Regions from separate parts of the Promicromonospora sp. NPDC023805 genome, predicted to be linked through region 2. Evidence: predicted binding sites of a transcription regulator. Region 2 holds the regulator's gene; the other holds the start of a gene.
What was found. Region 2 encodes LexA, which represses DNA repair genes until DNA is damaged. Its sites were predicted from a motif close to TCGAACANNTGTTCGA; they were not measured.

Region 1: AB0F70_RS17205 (HNH endonuclease signature motif containing protein) is a predicted target of LexA. The motif match lies at 1,820-1,835, and genes of this name have one in related genera.

The regions. Positions count from the first base shown of each region.
Region 1 is NZ_JBFAAH010000017.1:21,405-28,808, reverse strand. Features, by position in the region: tRNA gene AB0F70_RS17220 (tRNA-Pro) at 113-189, shown strand; gene AB0F70_RS17215 (GntR family transcriptional regulator) at 366-770, opposite strand; gene AB0F70_RS17210 (hypothetical protein) at 774-1,679, opposite strand; gene AB0F70_RS17205 (HNH endonuclease signature motif containing protein) at 1,953-3,398, shown strand; gene AB0F70_RS17200 (FAD/NAD(P)-binding oxidoreductase) at 3,459-4,694, shown strand; gene AB0F70_RS17195 (DUF4267 domain-containing protein) at 4,707-5,069, opposite strand; gene AB0F70_RS17190 (TetR/AcrR family transcriptional regulator) at 5,154-5,735, shown strand; gene AB0F70_RS17185 (3-deoxy-7-phosphoheptulonate synthase) at 5,798-6,907, opposite strand; gene AB0F70_RS17180 (glutamine amidotransferase) at 7,201-7,404, opposite strand, start outside.
Region 2 is NZ_JBFAAH010000006.1:25,028-32,431, reverse strand. Features, by position in the region: gene AB0F70_RS08475 (sugar ABC transporter substrate-binding protein) at 1-75, opposite strand, end outside; gene AB0F70_RS08470 (LacI family DNA-binding transcriptional regulator) at 262-1,284, shown strand; gene AB0F70_RS08465 (DUF6326 family protein) at 1,414-1,884, opposite strand; gene AB0F70_RS08460 (sensor histidine kinase) at 2,047-3,186, shown strand; gene AB0F70_RS08455 (response regulator transcription factor) at 3,183-3,839, shown strand; gene AB0F70_RS08450 (DUF5302 domain-containing protein) at 3,934-4,161, opposite strand; gene nrdR (transcriptional regulator NrdR) at 4,309-4,779, opposite strand; gene AB0F70_RS08440 (LysM peptidoglycan-binding domain-containing protein) at 4,899-5,345, opposite strand; gene lexA (transcriptional repressor LexA) at 5,601-6,350, shown strand; gene AB0F70_RS08430 (L-lactate dehydrogenase) at 6,435-7,404, opposite strand, start outside.

The sequences.
Region 1 (7,404 bases), on a different contig from region 2:
AACGGGCGTGATCGGACCCACTCCGGATTCGGTTTCCGTTCCGGGCCCTGCGTCGGCTATTCTGAGCAGGCTCCCGCGGAAAGGCTTCGTGCCTGTCGTGCGGTGTATTCATCGGGGTGTGGCGCAGCTTGGTAGCGCGCTTCGTTCGGGACGAAGAGGTCGCAGGTTCAAATCCTGTCACCCCGACCATGCGAAAGGCCCTCCGACCAGCAGAAATGCTCGGTCGGAGGGCCTTTCTGTCGCCTAGAGGTAGTGGCATGCCTTGGGGCGAGGGACTGTCTGAGGGACCAGCTGCACCTGACTCGCCGCCGCCAGCTGCGCCCGGACGACGAGTGCCGCCGTTGGGTAGAACCTTTGGTCCCGACTCATGTGCGTTGCTCCTCCGCTTCGGAAGCCATGGCTTTTGCGAGCACGGCGACCGCCGCGTCGAGCGTGTAGCCAAGACGGTATGCGGTGATGGCGTATGTACCTGCCGCGTCGGTCAGCGCCTGCCGTCTGTCCTTGTCGCGAGCGGTCGCCCCGTCGGCTTGGTCGATCGGTGCGATGGTGGTCCCCTTCTTGCCGGCAGTGAGGACCGTCCCCTCCCGCTCAAGTTCCCGATATGCCCGAGCGACGGCCCCGTTGGACAGTCCGAGGTGACCGGCGAGCTGACGGATGGGGGGTAACCGTGTTCCTTGCGGAAGCGCTCCGGTCAGTACCAACCGGGTGACCTGCGCACGGATTTGTTCGTAGTGAGGCACCGGGCTGCCCGTGTCGACTTGAATCTCCATCGGTCACACGCCCGCCTTGATGAGCCGAGCTTGACGCGCTGCAGCGGCCCAGAAGGGGGCAGCCAGAGCGGCAGCTGCAATCACCAGACCCAGGATCACGAGCGCCAGAGCTACCCCGCTGGCTGCAGTAACCGCCTGCGCATCAACCTGGCTCGGGGTCCCGCCGCTGCCGTCAGGCACGATGGTTCGGGCCAGGAGCGGTGTCGCCATGACCATCGTCGACAACAGGAGGATCTGGCAGCTGAGAGCACCCACCGAGATGCGGCGAATGCTGGCCCGACGCAGCGCGTGATCCACATTGCTGTCCACGCCCGCCAGTGACTGGCGACGGAGTACTCGGCGATACGCCAGCCACGTGATGACGGTGACCAGGACAGCTGCCGCTGCGACCGTGGGCATCGTGTAGTACTCCACAGCGGGGAGCACCGAGCTGGACTCGGGGAACCAGCTCGACGAGCCGGGACCGCCGGGCCCTGCCTCAAGCACGGCGAGCAGGATCCCTAGGGCGAAGACGACCACAGCCAGCCCAGTGGCCGCGATCAGCAGCCGAGAGGCGCCGGCATCGGGAACGCCGTGCGCTGTGATGTCGGCTCGACGGCGGGTTCCGCTCTCGACGCGCACACCGGCAGCCACGACGGTTGCGAGCGCGAGCGCTATCGCAGCAGAAGTCGCCCGGAACTGCGCGAAGAGCCCGAGGACGGTCACAAGGACGAAGACCCCTGCTCCGACGTAGCTCATCCGCAGCACGGCACCCCGCACTGCCACGACCGTCTCGTCCGCGCCCCCTCCGCCCAGGACGCTCAGCCACGACCGCACAGCATGCTGCGAAGGCGGCACAAGGAGCAGGACGAGGCCGGCCAGACCGACCAGACCGGCGATCAGCGCCGGCAGACCATACGTCTCGAACATGACATCACCTCACGTATCTATGTACTGGTACATAGATACAATCAGCCCTCCGCGTTCATGTCAAGCCGCCCGGCAGGGGCGGACGATCGAACCGGCGTCCGGTTCTGCCGTCAGCAGACGACGCCCGCTCGGCGCGCGCATCGAACACTTGTCGGATACTTTGATGCGATGAAGCGCACCACTGAGCCAGCACAACGGACACAGGACGGCCCACCTCCGTCGGCGTCGTTCGGTGTGGGCGGCGCCGCGCTTCGACCGCCGGACGTCCGGGCGATGCGTGAGCGGCTGGCGGGCATGATCCTTCCAGGCGCGTCCGACACAGCGGGGTGGGTAGACCTGCTCGGCGAGCTCGAGGCCCTCAAGAACACCGCGACCGCCGCTCAGGCGCAGCTGGCCGTGGCGCTGGAGGAGTCGACAAAGGCGGCCGAGGCCGAGCAAGGGATCCGTGCCGACCGGCGAGGCCGTGCCGTGCCGAACCAGGTAGGGGCTGCGATACAGCAGAGCCCGCACGCCGGAGGGGCTTTCCTGAGCACCGCCCGGGTGTGGCTGACCGGCATGCCGCACACATTCCGTGCCCTCCGCATCGGCATCCTGTCGCAGTGGCGGGCGACACTCCTGGTCCGGGAGACCTCACATCTGACGGCGGAGCACCGCGCCCAGATCGACGAGCAGATCTGCGGGCCGGCGAACCTGCCCACTCTGGCGCGGACGGGCACCCGGCGGCTGATCGCGCGGGTGAAGGAGCTCGCCGGGGAGCTGGACGTGCATGCGTGCGTGAAGCGCAGGGCGAAGGCCGTCGCCGAGCGGTGCGTCTCGGTACGGCCGGCGCCGGACCTGATGGTGTATCTGACCGCCCTCGTGCCGATGCAGCAGGGAGTGCAGGCCTACGCCCAGCTCAAGAAGCACGCGGAGGCGGCAAAGGCCGCGGGTGACGAGCGCGGGACCGGACAGCTCATGGCCGACACGTTGATCGAGCGTGTCACCGGCCGCGAGCCAGGCCATGCCGACGACGTCCCGGTCACGATCAACCTCTTGGTCTCCGACCAGACCCTGCTCGCCGGCGGCGACCGGCCAGGTGTCGTCATCGAGGGCATGCCCGCGGGCGCGGGTGTCGTCCCTGGGCCTGTGGCGCGGAACCTGGTCGCGCAGGGCATCGACGCCGACGCCGCGTGGCTGCGCACGATCTACGTCGCTCCGGGCGGGCGACTGGTGGCCTCGACGTCGAAGGCGAGGTTCCACCCCCAGGGCATGGCTGATCTGCTGCGCGCTCGGGAGCAAGGCGTCTGCGCCACACCGTGGTGCGACGCCCAGGTTCGGCACATCGACCACGTCACCCCGTACGCCGAAGGCGGGCCGACGAGCCTCGACAACGGGCAAGGGCTGTGCGTGCGCTGCAACCATGCCAAGCAGTCGCCGGGCTGGACACAGTCCACCACCGAGAGCGACGGCCGCCAAGCCGTCGAGACCGCCACGCCCACAGGGCACAGCTACACGTTCGTCGCGCCCGAACCACCCGAACCCCTCCGGGAGACGCCCCCGGCCTGGGCTCCCGCAGTAGGCGTGACGGGCCCCCGCGACGGTCGCGTTCCACGCAGCCGATACAGCATCGGATGCTCTGCGCCGCGGCACAGCGGGACGATCGCCTATCGTCCGCGGAGACGGCGGAGGGCCTCGAGCCGACGACCCCGGGCCGACCTCGCCTGGGCGCATATCCGCTGAACCGGCCGCCGTGGGGCGCTGGTGCAAGACTTGGGACCAACCCAGCACGGGAGGCAACCGATGGATCCGTACGTCCTCGTCGGTGGCGGGCTGACCACAGCTCGCGCCGCAGAAGCGCTCCGCACCGGTGGTTACGACGGCGACCTGGTGGTCGTCACGGCCGAACCTCACCACCCGTACGAGCGCCCGCCGCTGAGCAAGGACTACCTGCGCGGCGAGTCGGAGCGAGACGTCGTCTTCCCGCTGAACGAGGCCTGGTACACCGAGCACGACGTCACCATCCAAGTTAACGAGATGGTGGTCGGGCTGGACGCGGCCGGACACACCCTGACTCTGTCCGACGGCAGCACGCTCGCCTTCGCGAAGGCGCTCCTCGCCCCCGGGTCCACGCCGCGGGCACTTGGCCTGCCCGGCGCAGACCTCGCCGGAGTGCACTACCTCCGCACCATCGACGACTCGGACCGCATCTCCAGCACGCTGCTCGAGGCGTCGCTCGAGGGTGTGGGCCGCCTCGTCGTGATCGGCGACGGGTGGATCGGGCTCGAGGTGGCCGCATCGGCGCGGTCCCTTGGCCTGGACGTCACTGTGGTCGGCCGGGGTTCCCACCCCCTCGGACGGGTGCTCGGGCGCGAGATGAGCGACTTCTACGCGGGTGTGCACGCCGAGCACGAGGTACACCTGCTCCGCAACGCCTCCGTCACGCGGATCCACGGCGCTGACGGCCGCGTCACCGGCGTCGACCTGTCGGACGGAAGGCATGTCGGAGCCGATGTCGTGGTGATCGGCGTGGGCGCCACGCCGAACGTCGGGCTCGCTGAGGTTGCGGGCCTGGACCTCCGGCCCGCCGCGCAGGGCGGAGGCGTCGTCGTGGACGGCACGCTGGCGACGTCACACCCTGACGTGTTCGCCGGAGGTGACGTCGCCAGCATTCCGTCGCCCCTCTACGGGCGCCCGCTCCGGGTGGAGCACTGGGCCACCGCCCAGAGGACCGGCGCACATGCGGGCCGGGCCATGCTCGGAGCTCGCGACCAGTACGACAAGCTGCCCTACTTCTACAGCGACCAGTACGACGTCGGCATGGAGTACACCGGCTGGGTGGACGTCGAGGCCGGCTACGACGATGTTGTGGTCTCCGGCGACGCCGGCGCACGAGAGTTCGTGGCGTTCTGGCGCGTCGACGGGCAGGTGGTGGCAGGCATGGCGGTGAACGTGTGGGAACAGATGGGGCGTGTGGAGGAACTGATCAGGTCCCGGAAGAAGGTGTCGACGGCCGAGCTGGAGGGATTCGTCGGCTGAGGACCACTGCCGTCAGACCGCGAACAACAGCCCGGCGCTCACGAGCACGACCACGGCCGTGGCGAAGTGGATCCCGAACGCGACGGCTTTGCTCCCGCCGTGGCGGAGCACGATCACCGTGTCGCCGAGCGGGGCTATCGCCACGGCGAGCATGAACCAGGCCTCCGCCTGCGCACCCGCGAAGGCAAGCAGCACGAGACCCACGATGCCGAAGGTGGCGTCGCGTAGCCCCTTGATCTCGAGGTAGGCCCGGTCCTGCGTCGCGGGGACGCCGTACCCGGCGGCGGCAGGGAAGGGCTGGAGCAGGAACCGCACCCCGATGAACAGGATGAACAGGTTCAGGACCACGGCCAGGCTGTAGGCAACAACGGTCATGATTACTCCTTGCTAGCGCTGATAGGTGATGTAGCAACGCTAGCAGAGCGATAGCAGATTGCCTAGCAGCGCTAGGATGTGCGTATGACGATTGAGACGCGCCGTGAGCGCGAGCGGGCGCAGCGCGAACAGCTGATCGTCACCGCTGCCCGGGAACTGGCCGAGGCCGAAGGGTGGGAGGCAGTCACCACTCGACGGCTCGCCGCCGAGATCGAGTACAGCCAGCCGGTGCTGTACAGCCACTTCAAGGGCAAGGGCGCCATCATGACGGCGGTCGCCGTCCAGGGATTCGAGGAGCTGGCGGTCGAGGTGCGCGCCGCCCGGACCGCGGCCCGAGGAACACGCGAGGCCCTCGCCGCCGTCGCGGCGGCCTACACCCACTTCGCCCAGCAGCGGCCCGCGCTCTACGACGCGATGTTCACGCATGCCGTCGACCTGACGTTCGCGAGCCCGGACGGACCGGCCTATCTCCGCGACGGCTTCGAGGAGCTGCTCCAGGCAGTCCGGCCGCTCGCCGGGGACGACGATCCCGGCATCCTCACCGAGACCTTCTGGGCCGGCCTGCACGGCCTCGCCATGCTCGAACGCAGCGGCCGCCTACCTCTCGAGGCGCGCGACCACCGGCTGGAGCTGCTGGTCGGCCGCTTCACGCAGGCGGCGGGCTGACCTCGCTGGTCGAGCTTGCTGAGACGGATCTTCGCAAGCTCGACCAGCAGAAGTACCCAGCCTCAGCCGCGACGCTCGCGGACGGCCTTCGCCAGCTCACGGAGGAGGTCCTCCGTGGTGTCCCAGTCCATGCACTTGTCCGTGACCGACTGGCCGTAGACGAGCTCGGACAGCGGGGCGGGCTTCTGCGCGCCGGCCTCGATGAAGCTCTCCATCATGAGACCGGTGATGCCCCGCTCGCCGTCGGCGACGCGGTTGGCGATCTCGTGCACGACGCTCGCCTGACGCACGTGGTCCTTGCCCGAGTTGCCGTGGCTCGCGTCCACGATCACGCCGTTCTCGACGGGGCCGCCCAGCCCGGAGGTGCGCGCCACGCGCAGTGCGGCGGCGACGTCCTCGGTCGAGTAGTTGGGGCCCGAGCGCCCGCCACGCAGGATCACGTGGCAGTCCGGGTTTCCAGTGGTCTCGACGGCGGCGGCACGGCCCTGGCCGTCGGCCCCGAAGAACGTGTGCTCGCTCGCGGCGGTGATGCAGCCGTCCACGGCGATCTGGACGTCGCCGTCCGTCGCGTTCTTGAACCCGACAGGCATCGACAGGCCCGAGGCGAGCTGCCGGTGCACCTGCGACTCGACGTTGCGGGCACCGATGGCGCCCCAGGTCACGGCGTCGGCGATGTACTGAGGGCTGGTCGGCTCGAGGAACTCGGCCCCGGCCGGGACGCCGGCGTCGAGCACACCGAGCAGTACCTCGCGGGCGAGGTTCAGGCCGTGCCGCACGTCGTGCGAGCCGTCCAGGTGCGGGTCGTTGATGAGGCCCTTCCACCCGACAGTGGTGCGCGGCTTCTCGAAGTACACCCGCATGACGACGACCAGGTCGTCGGACAGCTCGCGCCGGAGCGTGGCGAGCCGGGCCGCGTAGTCGAGCGCGGCGACCGGGTCGTGCACGGAGCACGGGCCGACGATCGTCAGCAGGCGGTCGTCGTCACCGGTCAGGACGTCACGCACCTCGCGGCGGGACGTCGTGACGAGGTCGCTGCGGGCGGTGCCGAGCGGCATCGACTCCAGCAGGCTGTTCGGCGCGGGGAGCGGGTCGAGAGCGCGGATGCGCAGGTCGGAGGTGCGGGTACCGAGTTCGGATATCTCGGTGCTGGGTTCCGCAGGCGTGATGCTCATCGGGATCGGGGCTCCTGGTAGGCGGGTCTGGTTCGAAGGAACCGGACGGCCCGCCACCGACTCCTGGTCCGGAGCGGTCCGTCTGGCAAAGACGAAGGGCCTGGACGCGATCGGCGTCCCAGGCCCTGGCTCCGGGTGGAAAGTTGGTCAGGCGTGCGCCCGCCGAGCCCCACCAGGAGCCGACGTAAAGCGCCAATACCAACGGATGTCCACAGCGAAAACGGTAGCCGCACCTCTACAGGCTGTCCACCTGGTTCCAGGATGCGGTCGGTCACAGTTGCGCCTGGCCACGTCTACTGGTGGGAGTAGCGCTCCACGAAGGCCCGCAGGATCCGCATCGGCTCGGTGATGGTCGCGGCGACCGCTCGCGCGCGAACGAGCTCCGCCTCGTCCCGCGGGAAGTAGCCGTAGTCGCGGTAGACGGCGATTCGCTGGGCCATGCCCGTGCCGTCCAGCTCCGGGTGGAACTGCGTGGCGTAGAGGTTCTGCTTGATCCG
Region 2 (7,404 bases):
GAGCGCCGTGCTCGCCAGGCCTGCCGCGATGACCGAGGCAACGAGCCTCGCGCTCGTTCTGCGGTGGGTAGCCATCATCCGTCTCCTTGACTTCGTCGTCACTCGGCTGGCCGGTGTGCGGGAGGAAGGCCCGCGCCGAAACCTCCCGAAAAGGCTTTCTGTGACAGTAGACTGGGCGCCACATCACGTCAAGGACGAACCTTCGTCACGTTTGTGTTACACCTTTTCGGTATGGTTCGACATCGAAATCAGGAGGAAGCCATGGCCTCGGGCGAAACCCCGCGTACCGCCACACTGACCGACGTCGCCCGCCTCGCGGGGGTCTCGATCGCCACTGCCTCCAAGGCCATCAACGGTCGCGCGCAGGTGCGCGCCGAGACCCGCACGCGGGTGCTCGAGGCCGCCGAGCAGCTCTCGTTCGCGCCGAACGCCGTGGCGCGCGGGCTGCTCCAGGGCCGGACGGGCACCGTCGGCCTGCTCACCTCAGACCTCGAGGGCCGTTTCTCGATCCCCGTGCTGATGGGCGCGGAGGACGCGTTCGGCGCGGGCCAGGTGTCCGTGTTCCTGTGCGACGCACGCGGCGACGCGATCCGGGAGCAGCACCACATCCGCGCGCTGCTGTCCCGCCGCGTCGAGGGGCTGATCGTCGTCGGCTCCCGGACCGATCCGCGCCCGCCACTCATCGGCGATCTGCCCGTTCCCGTCGTGTACGCGTATGCGCCGTCGGAGAACCCGGCGGACATCTCGATCACTGCCGACAACGTCAGCGCGGGCGGGCTGGCGATCGACCATCTGCTGGCCTGCGGGCGGCGGCGGATCGCGCACGTGACCGGTGACGCCTCCTACGCGGCGGCCCAGGACCGGTCGCGCGGCGCGGAACGCGCCATCAAGGAGGCCGGGCTCGATCTCGTGGGCGGGCGGACGTTCTTCGGGTCCTGGAGCGAGGGCTGGGGCCGCGGCGTGGCGAGCATGATCCTCGACCAGTACCCGGACGTGGACGGCTTCTTCTGCGGCAGCGACCAGATCGCACGGGGCGTGCTGGACTCGCTGCGCGAGTCCGGCAAGGACGTGCCGCGCAGCATCTCCGTCATCGGGTTCGACGACTGGCAGGTGCTGACGACGAACACGCGGCCGCAGCTCACGAGCGTCGACATGAACCTCGAGCAGGTCGGCCGGATCGCGGCGCGCCGGCTCTTCGAGGCGATAGAGGGCAAGGCCGCCTCCGGCATCGAGGAGCTGCCCTGCCGGATAGTCACGCGGGAGTCGTCGGTCCCGGTTCCCTGACTCCCCCGTCGCGTCGAGCAGCCCGGCGGGGACGCCGACGCGGTCCACGCGCACCTGACCGGCCGCGCCGGACGGCGTCCTGCTCGACGTCATCCAGCCGATCCCGCCCACCGCCGAGTACGCGGACGCCTATGCGGAGGCCTGAGCCCGGGCGCCGACGGTCCGGGCCGAAGGTCCGGTGCGGGGCCAGGTCCAGACGTACCGCACGACGAGGGCGAGAAGGATCAGTTCCAGGACGACGCCGAGGCCGTAGAAGTACAGCCAGGACGCGCCCGCCACGTTGAATACCGTGACGGGGACGTAGAGCAGGGCCACGACGAGGTTCGTGGCGCGGTTCGCCCGGGCGGGCAGCGTCGTCGACAGCACGACCATGAAGATCGGGACGGCCATGAGGGTCAGCGCAGTGGTCGAAAAGGTCTGGGAGAGGTCGAACTCGAAGACCTTGCCGTCGAGGATGTCCTCGACGATGCCTGGCGTGAAGAAGCCGAGAATGTCCACATAGGCGTACAGGAACATGAAGCTTGTCCACGCTGCGGCGAGCTTGATCCTGACCGGGACCGGCTGGTCTTCCAGCGTGGTGGTGGGCTGACGTGTTGTCATCATGGGCTCCGTGGTTGTGGTGGGGATCGGTGCGTCCACGATCGCTGAGCCCGGGCGTCGGGCGCATCGGCCCGGAGGCTGGAGTCGCCCGGCCGATGGGATGGTCCCTCTCTCGTTCTTTCGGTGGGTACGCCGAGGCGCGCCGATCTCTAGGCTGGAGCCGTGAACACTGTCGGGCGTTCCATCTGGCACGAGCCGCGGCCTGCTGGCGCCCCACCCATCGGTCGTCTCGACTGGCTGCTGATGGGCGCGTTCGCGGCCGCTGCGTTGGTCGAGGGCATCGTTCGGCCGGACCTGGCCTGGCGACCCCTCGTGACGGTGCTCGCCGTGGCGCTGATGCCTGCTCTGCTCTGGCGGCGGGACCGCCCCCTGATCGCCGCCCTGGTCGGGTGGGGCGTCGCCGGGCTGCTCTCGGTCCTCCAGCTGACCACGCACGCCGGAGAACTCGGCCTCTACTCCATGGTGGCCGTCCTGATCCTGCTCTACTCCCTGGTGCGGTGGGGCTCGGGACGGGAGATGGTCCTGGGGACGGCGTTCGTGGCGGTCGTCGTCGCTCTGGGGATGTACGCATCCTCCGGGGGCTGGGCCGACGTCTTCGGCGGGAGCGTCCTCTTGCTGTTGGTCGTCGCTCTCGCGGCGGTGTTCCGCTACCGCGCGGCGCTCTGGCATCGCCAACAGCGCGAGATCCGCAATGAGGAGCGGGTGGCGCTGGCGCGCGAGCTGCACGACACCGTGGCCCACCATGTCTCGGCTATCGCCGTGCAGGCGCAGGCCGGTGGCGTGGTCGCCGGCATCCGGCCCGAGAAGGCTGCCGAGATCCTGGCCGCGATCGAATCCGAAGCGTCGCGCACCCTGGCGGAGATGAGATCCATGGTGCGGGTGCTGCGTGAGGAGGAAGCCGCCGCCTACGCACCGCAGCCGGGTGTCGCGGACCTGCCTGCCCTGGCGCGCGGCGACGCGACGCCCACCGTCGAGGTCTCGCTGCACGGTTCGCTGGCCGGACTGGCGGGATCCGTGGACGCCGCGCTCTACCGGCTCGCGCAGGAGTCGCTGACCAACGCGTTACGGCACGCCCGGGGCGCGACCCTCGTCGGGATCGACGTACGCCGGGAGCACGACGCCGTCAGGCTCCGTGTCAGCGACGACGGACGGACCGAGCCGGGGCCGGCCCCGGCTCCTGGGTTCGGCCTGCTGGGCATGGCCGAACGCGCCCAGCTCCTCGGCGGATCGCTCTCCGCGGGGCCGGGGCCCGCGGGTGGCTGGGTCGTCGAGGCCGTACTGCCGGTGGTGGCGCTGCCATGAGCATCCGTGTGGTCGTGGCCGACGACCAGGACCTGGTCCGGGCCGGGCTGGTGATGATCCTCGGCGCGCAACCCGACCTCGAGGTCGTGGGGGAGGCAGCAGACGGGATCGCAGCGCTCGACCTGGCGACCCGGCTGCGTCCCGATGTTGTACTCGTCGACATCCGGATGCCCGGGCTCGACGGCGTCGAGGTGACGCGGCGTCTGGCCGGGCCAGGGGTGACGGACCCGATGGCGGTCGTCGTGATCACCACCTTCGACCTCGACGAGTACGTCCTCGGCGCCCTGCGCGCCGGCGCCCGCGGCTTCCTGCTCAAGGACGCCGGGCCGGAGCTCCTCGTGCAGGCCATCCACGCGGCGGCAGACGGGGACGCGCTGATCGCCCCCAACGTCACCCGCCGGCTGCTGGCGACCCTCGCCGACCAGGCGCCCGCGGTGCCGGTCCAGCCCACCGACCCCCTCACCGAGCGCGAGGAGGAGGTGCTCGCGCTGGTCGCACGGGGCCGGACCAACGCCGAGATCGCCACCGAGCTCTTCGTCGGCCTGAGCACGGTCAAGACCCACGTCGCGTCGTTGCTGACCAAGCTCGGCGCCCGCAACCGCGTCGAGATCGCGATCTGGGCCTACGACACCAGACGCATGAGGGCCGGCTAGCGGGTACGGATCGCTACACAGGCCCGACCGCACGGGTACGACAAAGGCCGCTGACCCGGTTGTTCACCAGGTCAGCGGCCTCCACCACCGAGGATCAGCCGGACTTGCGGCGGAACATCTTTTGGACTGGGCCGGTCGTCTCCGAGCCGTGCACCGCACCAGTGTTCACATCGCCCGCGGAGGTCCGGCTCCGAGCCGCATTCTTGCGGTCCAGAGCTTCCTTGAACTTCGCCTTCGCGTCCGTGCTCGGCGCTGTCGCGACCTTGGGCTCTTCAGCGCCCTTGGTCTCGGCCGCCTCGGCATTGGGCTTCTCGTCCGTCACACCGATCACCTCCTCTTGTTCCGGGGGTCCCTCGATCGGGTCCGTCGTCGGCCCCAGCCTGCACCACGGCACAGGCAGGTGCCAACATTTTTGGATTCCACCCAGGCTAGCGCGCCCGACGACGGCGCGCCGGGCCGCCCGGACTCCCTACGCCTGAGCTGCCGCCCGCTCGGCGCGCTCCGCACGGAGCGAGGTGATCGCGCTCTCGAAGTCCTCGAGCGAGTCGAACGCCTGGTAGACGCTCGCGAACCGGAGGTAGGCCACCTCGTCGAGCTCGCGGAGCGGGCCGAGGATGGCGAGGCCCACCTCGTACGCGTCGATCTCCGCGCTGCCGTTGCTCCGCAGGGTCTCCTCGACGCGCTGGGCGAGGATCGCCAGGTCGTCGTCGCTCACGGGGCGCCCCTGGCACGCCTTGCGCACACCCGCGGCGACCTTGTCGCGGCTGAACGGCTCTGTGGCGCCGGAGCGCTTGACCACGGAAAGGCTCGCGGTCTCCACGGTGGTGAACCGTCGGTTGCAGTTCGGGCACTGCCGTCGGCGCCGGATCGACAGGCCGTCGTCGGCAGTCCGCGAGTCCACCACGCGCGAGTCGGCGTGGCGACAGAACGGGCAGTGCATGCTCACTCCTGCGTGGTCGACCATCGACCGGAGGCCTCCGGTCGCGCCCCGACCGTAAGCGGGCAAACCACCCCCTTGCAACATAGCCGCAACATTCGTCCGCGAATCGAGGCCTTCGGTCACTCCTTGGGTAGGAGCAACAGCTCCCCGACGCGCAAGGTCCCGGTCGACATCTCGTTCAGCTCCTGCAGCCTGCCGACCGCGTGCCGGACGTCCTCGCCGGGCCTCGCGACCTCCTGGGCGAAGCCCCAGAGCGTCTCTCCCGGCTGCACCGCATGCACCCGGACCTCGGTGGGCTCCCCCGGGGAGCTCGCGACCGCCGTCGCCCCCCACGTGACCATCGGAGCGAGCAGGAGCATGGCCAGCAGCACGAGGACGACGCGGCCGCGCCGCGTGAGCCGCAGGCCGGCCAGGCCCAGCCGGTCGGCGAGCGTGCGCGCCTCCGGTGGGGTGTACGCACGGACCGCGGCCAGTCCGGCCGCCGGTGCATACCCCCTGCCGTACGACGGCACATACGCCTGTTCATACGTCGGGGTGTACTGCCGCAGCGGAATCACGTCCCCCATGGCCCCTCCTCGAAGTGTGCAGAGCTTCTGTCGTTCATACAAGCGTTCGTCGAACGCCCGTACCATTGTGTAGCACGGGACACCGTCCATGTCGAGACACGCTCGAACATTCGTTTGAGCCGAGCGCGTTTGTGACCTAGAGTGGGTAGCGCACAGGAGAACATTTGTCGGAACGGGAGGGGCACGGGCATGACGGGACGGGACGGGACCAGCGACACGAGAGCCGTCGACACGGCACTTTCCGGCGTCGCCACGCTGGACACGCCAGCCGACAAGGCGGTCGCTGACGTGCACACGATCTCGCCGACTGACCGCCTCACCGAACGGCAGCGCCTCGTGCTGGACACGATTCGGCAGTCGTTCGAGACGCGGGGCTATCCGCCGTCGATGCGCGAGATCGGCGAGGCCGTCGGGTTGGCCAGCCCGTCGAGCGTCAAGCACCAGCTCCAGATGCTCGAGAAGAAGGGCTTCCTGCGCCGCGACCCCAACCGGCCGCGCGCCATGGAGCTCGTGGAGCCGATGGCCGAGCAGGTCGACAAGCCGAACCGCGGCGAGATCCACTGGCCCGAGCCGCGCCGTAGCGGCCAGGTCCACTGGGGCGGCTCGGTGCCCGACGACGCCAGCGCCCCGCCGCCGTCGTACGTGCCGCTCGTCGGCCGTATCGCGGCCGGTGGCCCCATCCTTGCCGAGCAGGTCGTCGAGGACGTGTTCCCGCTCCCCCGCCAGCTGGTGGGTGACGGCGAGCTGTTCCTCCTCAAGGTCGCCGGTGACTCGATGGTCGACGCCGCGATCTGCGACGGGGACTGGGTGGTCGTGCGGCAGCAGAACGTCGCGGAGCAGGGCGAGATCGTCGCCGCCATGATCGACGGCGAGGCCACGGTCAAGACGTTCAAGCAGACCGACGGTCACGTCTTCCTGCTGCCGCAGAACCCTGCCTACGAGCCCATCCCGGGTGACCAGGCGCAGATCCTGGGCCGCGTCGTCGCGGTGCTGCGCAGTCTCTGACGAGACCGCGAAGTAGAGCGCCTGTCCGCCTTGCGCCACGCTGAGCGTGCGTAGGGCGGACAGGCGCTCTACTTCCCGGTCTCGTCAGAAGCCGAACCGCTTCTGCACCGCCCACACGCTGTCCGCCGAGGCACGCAGCCCGGCCAGTTCCTCGTCCGACATCGGCACCCGCACGTTGTCCGTGACGCCCCGCCGGTCCACGAGAGACGGCACGGACAAGCAGACGTCGCTGATGCCGTGATAGTCCTCCAGCAGCGAGGACACCGGCATGATCCGGCCCTCGTCGTTGAGCACCGCCTCGATGATGCGGGTAGCGGCCAGGCCGACGGCGTAGTTGGTGGCGCCCTTGCCGGAGATGATCCGGTACGCGGAGTCGACCACCTCGTGGTGCACCGCGGCGTCGAGCGGCGGGTTCGCGCCCAGCGGCTCCCAGTCCAGCAGCGGCACGCCGCCGATCGACGCCGAGCTCCACAGCGCGATCTCGGAGTCGCCGTGCTCTCCGGCGATGTACGCGTGCACGTTCCCCACTGCCACGCCGCAGCGCTCGGCGAGCACCACGCGCAGCCGCGAGGAGTCCAGCACCGTGCCGCTGCCGAACATCCGCTCGCGCGGCAGGCCGGAGATCTTGAGCGCCGCGTAGGTCACGACGTCCACGGGGTTGGTCACCATGACGTAGGTGGCGTCCGGCGCGACGTCGACCAGGCCAGGCAGGATCTCACGCATCAGCCCGATCGTTCCCTCGGCGAGGTCGATCCGGGTCTGCCCGGGCTTCTGCTTCGCCCCAGCGGTCACGACCACGACGTCGGCGCCCGCGCAGACGCCGACGTCGTCCGAGCCGATCACCTGCGCCTGGGGCGTGAACATGAGGCCGTGCTGGAGGTCGAGCACCTCGGCCTCGACCTTCGACCGGTTCACGTCATGCAGGGCGATGGTCCGCGCCGAGCCCCGCGCGAGCGCGGCGAAGGCCAGCGTGGAGCCCACCGCGCCCGCGCCCACCACCGCGAGCTTGGTGGTGCGGGCTCCGGCGGACCGTGCGGCCGGGATGTCCGAAAGG